3 regions of the Lysinibacillus sp. BSL11 genome follow, and region 1 is predicted to be linked to each of the others. Evidence: riboswitches for the same ligand, from Rfam matches in the RefSeq annotation. Region 1 holds a riboswitch; each other region holds the start of a gene.
What was found. Region 1 has a riboswitch for S-adenosylmethionine ahead of RCJ95_RS05245 (methionine ABC transporter ATP-binding protein). Riboswitches for the same ligand answer to the same signal wherever they lie in the genome.

Region 1 (3,284 bases):
TAGCTAGGTTTTTTTATATAAGAAAAATGACTAATATCGTAAGAGGACGGATAAAAATGCAAAACTAGTGGATAAACTTACAAAAAAGAGTGAAGTTCACCATTGAAAACAACTATGATGGTATACTACAGAAAAAGACAGAAGAGGAGCATTGTAATGACGATTCAATTTTTCCATTATCCGAAATGTACAACATGTAAAAAGGCACAGAAGTGGTTAAATGAGCATGAGGTTTCCTATGAAGAGGTACATATCGCAGAGCAACCTCCCACTAAAGAAGAATTAACAGCTATTTGGCAGGCTAGCGGACAGCCTTTGAAGAAATTTTTTAATACCTCAGGTATGAAATATCGTGAGCTTGGCTTAAAGGACAAGTTAGCCGAAATGACGGAGGATGAGCAGCTTGAGTTATTAGCTTCAGATGGTATGTTAATTAAACGTCCCATCGTCACAGATGGAAAAAAAGTTACTTTAGGTTTTAAAGAAGTAGATTTTGAGCAAGCTTGGAAATAACCGTATTAAACCTTGTATTTAGAGGAGAAGTATGGCACACTGAAAGTGAATATATTACATATTTATGGAGGGGTTTTTTGCATGAGCACACCTAAAGACTTACGATACTCTGAAGAACATGAATGGGTAAAAGTAGAAGATGGAAAAGTACGTATTGGTATTACTCACTTCGCACAATCTGAATTAGGAGATATCGTATTCGTTGAGCTTCCACAAGTTGGCGACGAAATCAAAACAGATGATCCATTCGGTAGCGTAGAATCAGTAAAAACTGTTTCTGAATTATATGCACCAATCTCAGGTACTGTAGTGGAAGTAAATGCAGATTTAGAAGATAGCCCAGAATTCGTTAATGAATCACCATATGAAAAAGCATGGATGATCGTTGTTGAGCCTGCTGATGCATCAGAAGTTGAGAAACTAATGACAGCAGAGCAATACGAAGAAATGATCGCTGAATAAGACAAGCCATAATCGAAAAACGTCGGCAACTACCGGCGTTTTTTGTTATATAATGACTTATAAGTGGGGATCTCTAAATGGAGGTGGCGTAATGTTCGAGGGAAAATGCTTGATAGTAGAAGGGCGTTCAGATAAGCTACAAATTGAGCCTATTTTGAATGAGAATGTTACAATACTATGTACGAATGGTACAATTGGTGTGCATCAACTAGAAGAACTACTGGATCCCTATGAGGGCTGTGAGCTATTTACTTTTTTTGATGCAGATACTTCTGGGGATAAGCTACGTGCATTAATGGACAGACATTATCCAGAAGCTGAGCATCTGCGCACAATGCCAACATACAAGGAAGTAGAAACGACACCAAGAAAAGTCCTAGCGATGATTTTACTGCGTGCACATTTTTCAATCCATAATGAATATATTTTGTAAGGTTGCGTGAGTAAATGGAAGAATGGTCAACAGAGCAGTGGGAAACGGCTAAACAGTCGGGAGAGAAAACTGCATTTTATTTATATACTCCGATGTGTGGAACATGTGCAGTGGCATCTAAAATGATGTCCGTTATTGAACAATTACTGCCACAGCTACAAATTGGTAAAGCAAATATCAACTTTTTGGAACACATTGCCTATGAGCATCAAATTGAAAGTGTTCCCTGTCTACTCATCAGTGATGGCGGAAAAGTGACAGAAAAAATTTATGCCTTTCAATCCGTACCATTTTTATATGAATTGTTAAAAAAATCAATTGACTGAACTTTACTAGCGTGGTAAAGTATCAAATATATTACTAAAACATTAAATATATCGAACTCTTATGAAGAGTGGCGGAGGGAAGTGCCCTATGAAGCCCGGCAACCATCACAATGTGAAAAGGTGCCAAATCACTCAAAGATTTTTCTTTGAAAGATGAGAGAACGGTTTAACGTATCATACGTGACCCCTTCTACTTGTCTGTGAGTGAAGGGGTTTTCTATATGAGAAAAGGAGTATTCGCTATGATCCAGCTTCAAAATATTACAAAGAAATACAAAACAGCAAATGGCGAATTAACGGCAGTCAAAGACGTCAACCTTACTATTAATAAAGGTGAAATTTTTGGCATTATCGGCTATAGTGGTGCTGGTAAAAGTACCATGATTCGTTTATTAAACGGTTTAGAGAAACCGACAGCAGGAACAGTAACGGTGAACAATCAAGAATTTTCATCGATAAAAGGGCAAAAGCTTAGAGCGGCTAGACAAAAGGTAAGTATGATTTTCCAGCATTTCAATTTACTTTGGTCGAGAACAGTTGCCGAAAATATTGCATTCCCTTTAGAAATCGCAGGCTTCCCAAAGGCTCAACGTGAAGCACGTGTGAAGGAATTGATTGCCCTTGTAGGCTTAGAAGGGCGCGATAAGGCCTATCCATCCCAGCTTTCTGGTGGACAAAAGCAGCGTGTAGGAATTGCACGTGCATTAGCGAATAATCCAGAGGTTTTACTATGTGATGAGGCGACTTCCGCACTCGATCCTGAAACAACGGATGCTATTCTTGATTTACTCGTAGATATAAATGAACGCTTAGGCTTAACAATCGTCCTGATTACCCACGAAATGCATGTCATTCGCAAAATTTGTCATCGTGTAGCGGTGATGGAGGCAGGCGAAATTGTGGAACGTGGTGAGGTATTGCAAGTCTTCCAAGCCCCACAGGCAGCTATTACTAAGAAGTTTGTATCTCAAATTACAGACACTAAGGAAACACAAGATACGGTAGCACAAATTAAAACAAACTATCCAACTGGACAACTTGTCAAACTTATTTTTGTTGGTGAAAAAACAGAACAGCCTGTCATCTCACATCTTGTGAAACAATTTGATGTAGAAGTAAGTATTGTTCACGGAAATATTTCGCAAACAAAAAATGGTGCATATGGTACATTGATTGTGCAAATTGATGGCTCTCAGACAAACGTCACTGAAGCCCTTCGTTATTTAAATACAGTGGAAGTACAGACGGAGGTGATTGAAAATGCTAACTAATCTCTTTCCGAATGTAGACTGGGAAAATATGTGGCAAGCTACGTATGAAACATTATACATGACAGCTATATCAACGGTTGTGACATTTATTCTTGGGTTAGTCATTGGTATTGTTCTATTTTTAACTAGTCCCAATCAGTTATGGGCAAATAAAATCGTTAACTTTTTAACAGGATCACTCGTCAATATTTTCCGTTCCATTCCATTTATCGTATTAATTATTTTATTAATTCCATTTACGAAGTTTTTACTAGGTACAATTCGAGGAGCTAATGCGGC
Region 2 (3,284 bases), on a different contig from region 1:
CTAAAATTATTTTTAACACTGGCCAATCAAACACCATCTCTAAACTTTATCGAGGCTAATGAAAAAATTCTTGGGCGTTTTTTTGGGAAAATCACAGCAATTTGTTTCCTGATTATGACCTTTCTTTCGGCTGGAGAATTACTCTATTTTATCGGTATTTTCATGAAAACGGAAGTAATGCCAGAGACACCGACATTAGCATTTGCCCTACTGTTCAGTATCATTATTATGTATGCCGCTTATTTAGGAATTGAGACCTTTGCCCGTTCGGCAGAAATCCTCTTCCCATTGTTTATCTTTATTTTTATTTTTTTCGTCCTTAGTATTACCCCTCAAATTACATTTGAGAATATTCAGCCTCTACTAGAAGCAACCAAAACATCTATGTTTTATAGTATTGCACGCTTTATGAGTATCTTTTCCTTTCCATTACTTGTATTAATGATGCTCTATCCTACTGGTGTCAATGTACAGCCGTCTGCACAGAAAGGGCTATATATTGGGGCAATCTTTGGTGGAATCGTCTTAGTTACGTTGATTGTCCTATCGATTCTTGTATTAGGTCCTGAAAACACAGCATCAAGGACTTTTCCTAGCTATGCCTTAGCACAAAGAATATCTATAGGAAATTTTTTACAGCGTATAGAGATCATTATGGCATTTATGTGGATTTCGTCTATTTATATTCGTACATTTATGTATTTCTATACGACCGTTGTTGGCCTCGCACAAATTTTAAAGATCAAGGATCATCGCCCACTCATTATACCGATGGGGATAATTGTTATTGGACTTTCTCAAATTGTTCATCCAGATATTGTGCATTCTACTAATTATAATAATGAAATTTGGCCAATCTTTTCCTTTATTTTCACCATTTTATTACCCATACTATTGCTGATTGTGGTAGTTATTCGAAATCGTAAATCCAAAGCTCAAAAAAACGAAACACCTCAGCAGGAAACAGAAAATGACAATCAAAAAGTCTAATTTCTTTTAAAGCTAGAAAAGAAATTAGACTTTTTATTAATTAAATATGATATTCGATTTCATCTACAAAATCCCATTCATATGGTGTTTCTTGGTAAACATAGTAGTTCAACCAGTTAGAGAATAATAGATGCGTATGGGCACGCCATGTATTCATCGGCACTTGTGTCGGATCGTCATTCGGGAAGTAGTTTACAGGAACAGCGATATCTATGCCCTTCGCCACATCGCGACTGTATTCATCGGCTAGCGTTGTCGCATCATACTCTAGATGCCCCGTAATCATAATATTTTTATTATCTTTTGATTGTACAATAAATACCCCTGCATCCTCTGAATAGGATAATAATCGTAGATCTGGATGATTACGAACCTCGTCAATCGAAACAGATGTATAGCGTGAGTGGGGCGCAGTAAATAAATCACTAAAGCCACGTACCAAATCTACAGTTAAATCTGTAATCACATGGGAATAGACACCTGAGCATTTAGCAGAAAGCTCGACCTTCCCAATGCCATAATGATGATACAATGCAGCCTGTGCCCCCCAACATATATGTAGCACGGATGTCACATTCTTTTTAGACCAATCCATAATTTCTGAAATTTCCTGCCAATAGTTGACCTCTTCAAAAGCCATTTTTTCTACTGGCGCACCAGTTATAATCATACCATCATAGCGGCGGTGTCGAATCTGATTGAACGTTGTGTAAAAAAGCTGCAAATGGGATTTACTCACATTTTTAGACTCGTGTGTGGCTGTATTCAAAAAGGTAATATTCACCTGTAATGGTGTATTCCCCAATAAACGTAATAATTGGAGCTCTGTTTTTTCTTTTTCAGGCATTAAATTTAATATTAATATATTTAATGGACGGATTTGCTGTGTTTTCGCACGATCTTCTTCCATGACGAAGATTTTTTCCTCACGTAAATGTTCTCCAGCTGGTAAATTTTTCGGAATATTAATTGGCATCTTGCTTTCCCCTCTCTATAATCACTCTCTTTTAGCAAACCTTGCTTGCATAGGATGCAACGAAATTAAAAAATCCTCCTCATTCCATACGAGATAGAATGAGAAGGATTTTTTTCACGTCCACTCTTATCTCTCAAAGGAAAAAATCCTTTGCTGGAATTAGCACCTTTCTAACAATTGTTAGAGGTTGCTGAAGCGTCATCGGGCCAAATCCCTCAGCTTCTCTTGATAAGATTATTTAATTATCTTGAATTGTAACACGAACTAGTTAGAATATCAATAATTCATAGAATATTTTGTGATTCATGTGCATGTTCCTTGCTCAATTGATGTACACTAAGCTTGCTATATGTGGTGTTTCTGCATTTAAAATTTATGGTAAACATGCCGTAATTATGTTACCATATACTTTTAGTAAGAGAGAGGAACGTGAATAGTTTGATTAAAATTGAATTTCCAAAACCAGATCTAGTAATCCGTCAACGTGAACAAGATTTAAAACCAGGTGATGTGCCAATCACACCTTACTTCGGTTTTATTGACTTCCATAAAATCACACGTGATAAAGGCGGCATTTTCTTATTCTATAATGACAAGAATGAGCTATTATTTGTTGGGAAAGCACGTAAAATTCGTCAACGTATTAAAAAACATTTCGAGGATAATGTATCTCCGATGAAAAACCATCGTGATGAAGTGTTCAAAATTGAAGTCTATGAAGTAGAAGATCCAATGGAACGTGAAATTTACGAAACATACGCGATTAATACTTTCCGCTCTAAATATAACGTAGACAAAGTCTTTTATTAGACATCTCATAAAGAAACCGAAATCTCATCTAAAGATTTCGGTTTCTTTTATCACATAATGGTCATACGATCAATGGGCGTACTCTGACCGTTTATTCGCAAATCAATGGTATCAAGCTCAGGATTCTTGACGGTGATTTGAAAAACATAGGGCTGAGCCTCTTTCCTTTGCTCGCTGCCTTCTTCTAACTGGATGATAAGCCTATTTCCCTCAGCTGTAATACTTGCCAATACATTCCCTTTTGAATAATAAACAAGATAATATGGAGCATCATTTTCATGTAATAGTTGTATTCTGTCATTAGAAACAATATTTTTTTGGACATTATCTGGGACAACCGTTAGCTCATGAATCGTTGGTGGATTGGTTGGTGGTGTAGCATTACAGGCTCCTAGCATGAGTAAGCTCATTAAACCTAGCAACACGAATTTTTTCAAGTTACTCCCCTTCCCTTATAAGACTATTCTAAGAAAAAAGCTTTCCGCTCCTTAGCAATCCAGTCTTCTAA
Region 3 (3,284 bases), on a different contig from region 1:
TTAACAACATCCTATTTTTTATGTTTTTAGACGTAATAAACACTATAGTACCTATTAAAATGTTTGTTGTGAAGCCATCGTTATAGAGGATCAATCTTATAGAGATTCAGAAAGTAAGAGCTATTTCACTGAAGAAATAGCTCTATTTTTGCTAAATTTGTAAAGGGTTTAACGTAATTTTCAATGAAAAAAAGATTATACTGTAGAAAGAACGAATAATAGGGGCGGTTATGATGAAAACAGTTGTTGTTTTAGGCGGCGGTATTACAGGACTATGTACAATGCATTATTTGCAACGTCAAGTAAAGGAACATAATTTAGATGTTCGTCTAGTGCTTATAGAAAAAAATACATATTTAGGAGGCAAATTATATTCAGCACATGAAAAAGGTTTCATCATGGAAACGGGTGCTGATTCTATTGTAGCCCGTCATCAAGGCGTTATGGAACTCGTGCGGGAGCTTGATTTTGAGGCGGAACTAGTTTACAACGAAACAGGTATTTCTTATATTTATACGAATAATGAGTTACATGCTATTCCGGCAGATTCAACTTTCGGAATACCGATGAGTTTAGCATCCTTAGAGGAAAGTACACTTATTTCCGAGCAAGGAAAAAAAGAAGCGTTGAAGGATTTAACATTGCCAAACAATAGCTTCACAAAGGAAAGTTCAATCGGTGAATTTTTAACTTACTATTTAGGAGAGGAACTGGTGAAAAATCAAATTGCACCAGTCCTTGCAGGTGTTTATTCGGGAGATTTACATCAGCTTTCTATTGGCTCTACTTTACCGTATTTGATTGATTATAAGAATGATTATGGAAGTATTATTAAAGGCTTTGATGCGAATCGTGAGCAATTTGTTAAAGCAGCGAACAAAAAATTTATATCGTTTAAAAAAGGTTTATCTTCTTTAATTGATCGACTTGAACAAACCTTATCCGATGTAGAAATTATCAAGGGTGTTACTACTTTAAATGTTCAAAAACAAGATAAGAACTACACTATTACCTTAGCTAATGGTGAAATTATTGAGTCAGATTATGTCGTTTTAGCATTACCGAACGATACTGTCCAAAATCTGCTACAGGATGAATCTTTAAACCGCTATTTTGATCGATTTACGACAGCGTCAGCGATTACTATCTATTTAGGTTTTGATGTGCCAGATGCTAAATTGCCAGCAGATGGAACAGGCTATATTGTTTCCCATAATTCAGACGTTACTTGTAATGCAGCAACTTGGACTAGTCGTAAATGGAAGCATACATCGAAAGAAAATAAATTACTTGTGCGACTCTTTTATAAGAGCATCAATCCAGCCTATGAGCAACTACATGCCATGACGGATGAAGAATTGGCAGCAGTTGCTTTAGAAGATGTGAGAAAGAGCCTAGGAATAGAGGAGCAACCAACCGTTGTGAATGTAACAAAATGGATTGATCAAATGCCTAAATATGATCTAGCGCATCGTGAGGCATTACAAGGATTACTACAAGAATTACATGAGAAATACCCTAATTTATCGATTGCAGGGTGCTCATATTTTGGCGTAGGTATCGGTGCTTGCATTCAAAATGGGAAAAAAATTGGCGAAGAGCTTGCAAAGGAACTTGCCAATTTCTAAGATTTTAAGTGGAAAAAAACTTTGTTATGTGAAATAGTCTTGACTCATTCGTCAGTAAACGATATGATTCTTTTAATTATTTAAAAAATTCATACTTAATTCTTATCAAGAGAAGCAGAGGGACTGGCCCATTGAAGCTTCAGCAACCAACTTTATTGTCAGGTGCTAAATCCAGAAGACCGTTGAGTCGAAGATGAGAAGGAACAACAATGATGAATCGTTAAAGCCTTCTTTTTTATGAAAGAAGGCTTTTTATTATATAGAGACATAGGAAGAGAGGCTAATTTTATGGGATTGCTTGAAAGGTTAAAAACGCATGTATTGACGGCAGACGGTGCAATAGGCACAGTGCTATATGGCTATGGATTGGAGTATTGCCATGAGGAAATGAATGTTCAGAGACCCGAGTTAATTGAAAAGATTCATAGAGAATATATTGCAGCTGGTGCTGACATCATTCAAACGAATACGTACGGTGCAAATGCCATTAAATTAGCTCGCTATGGATTAGAATCACGTGTCCAACAATTTAATGAAGCTGCTATCACCATCGCAAAACGAGCAGCGGCTGATGGCGGTCAATTTGTTTTAGGAACAATTGGTGGTATTCGGGGAATTCGTAAAAGTGATGCAACCTTGGATGAAATATTAGCGACTATTGAAGAACAAGCAAGAGTCTTACTTGCAGGGAATCCAGATGGCCTTTTACTTGAAACTTATTATGATTTTGAAGAATTAACAGCAACCTTAAAGATGCTACGAGAAAAAACAAAATTGCCGATTATTGCACAAGTTTCTATGCATGAGCCTGGTGTTTTACAAAATGGGATGTCTTTAAATAATGCTCTCCATGAGCTTGAAGCCCTAGGTGCTGATATTGTTGGTGTCAATTGTCGACTAGGTCCACACCATACAATTCTGGCATTTGAGGGTGTAGAACTTCCTCATAAGGCATTTATGTCAGCCTATCCAAATGCTTCACTTCTGGACTTAGAGGATGGGCGTGTCGTTTATGAGTCAGAAGCTGATTATTTTGGTCGAGCGGCTGTTGAATTGCGTGATCAAGGTGTACGCTTAATAGGGGGCTGTTGTGGTACAACACCCAAACATATTGCAGCAGCAAAGAAGTATTTAGAAGAGTTATCACCGGTTCAGGAGAAGCATGCGAAGCCTAAAAAGATTGAGATTGTTCGAGAAGCGGAGCCAACAAAGTATGAGCCTCTTCATGAAAAAGTTAAACGTGAACGCTCTGTCATAGTAGAGTTGGATACACCTAGACATTTAGAGATCGATGGGTTCCTTGAAGGAGCAAAGCAATTATATGATGCAGGTGCAGATGTAGTTATGATGGCAGACAATTCACTGGCCTCTCCACGTATTAGTAATATTGCAATGGGCGCATTGTTGAAGAGCACACATAGTGTACGCCCACTAACTCATATTACATGTCGCGACCGTAATTTAATTGGTCTACAATCCCATTTAATGGGGTTAAATGCTTTAGGTATTCATGATGTGTTGGCCGTTACGGGTGATCCAACGAAAGTAGGAGATTTCCCAGGTGCGACAAGTGTTTATGATGTATCTTCCATGGAGCTAATCCAATTAATTAAGCAATTAAATGAAGGGGTCTCGTTCTCAGGTAAGCCACTTCGT

Region 2: linked by a shared signal. The riboswitch ahead of metA (homoserine O-acetyltransferase MetA) and the one ahead of RCJ95_RS05245 (methionine ABC transporter ATP-binding protein) in region 1 are both predicted to bind S-adenosylmethionine.
Region 3: linked by a shared signal. The riboswitch ahead of RCJ95_RS19630 (bifunctional homocysteine S-methyltransferase/methylenetetrahydrofolate reductase) and the one ahead of RCJ95_RS05245 (methionine ABC transporter ATP-binding protein) in region 1 are both predicted to bind S-adenosylmethionine.

The regions. Positions count from the first base shown of each region.
Region 1 is NZ_JAVGCX010000003.1:197,514-200,797, forward strand. It holds gene RCJ95_RS05225 (arsenate reductase family protein) at 157-513, shown strand; gene gcvH (glycine cleavage system protein GcvH) at 595-975, shown strand; gene RCJ95_RS05235 (hypothetical protein) at 1,067-1,408, shown strand; gene RCJ95_RS05240 (thioredoxin family protein) at 1,423-1,734, shown strand; SAM riboswitch class I at 1,791-1,894, shown strand; gene RCJ95_RS05245 (methionine ABC transporter ATP-binding protein) at 1,977-3,005, shown strand; gene RCJ95_RS05250 (methionine ABC transporter permease) at 2,995-3,284, shown strand, end outside.
Region 2 is NZ_JAVGCX010000007.1:27,185-30,468, forward strand. It holds gene RCJ95_RS09545 (GerAB/ArcD/ProY family transporter) at 1-990, shown strand, start outside; gene metA (homoserine O-acetyltransferase MetA) at 1,031-1,966, opposite strand; SAM riboswitch class I at 2,090-2,201, opposite strand; gene RCJ95_RS09555 (nucleotide excision repair endonuclease) at 2,405-2,776, shown strand; gene RCJ95_RS09560 (hypothetical protein) at 2,827-3,213, opposite strand; gene RCJ95_RS09565 (TrmB family transcriptional regulator) at 3,237-3,284, opposite strand, start outside.
Region 3 is NZ_JAVGCX010000018.1:26,232-29,515, reverse strand. It holds gene RCJ95_RS19635 (protoporphyrinogen oxidase) at 234-1,628, shown strand; SAM riboswitch class I at 1,728-1,828, shown strand; gene RCJ95_RS19630 (bifunctional homocysteine S-methyltransferase/methylenetetrahydrofolate reductase) at 1,917-3,284, shown strand, end outside.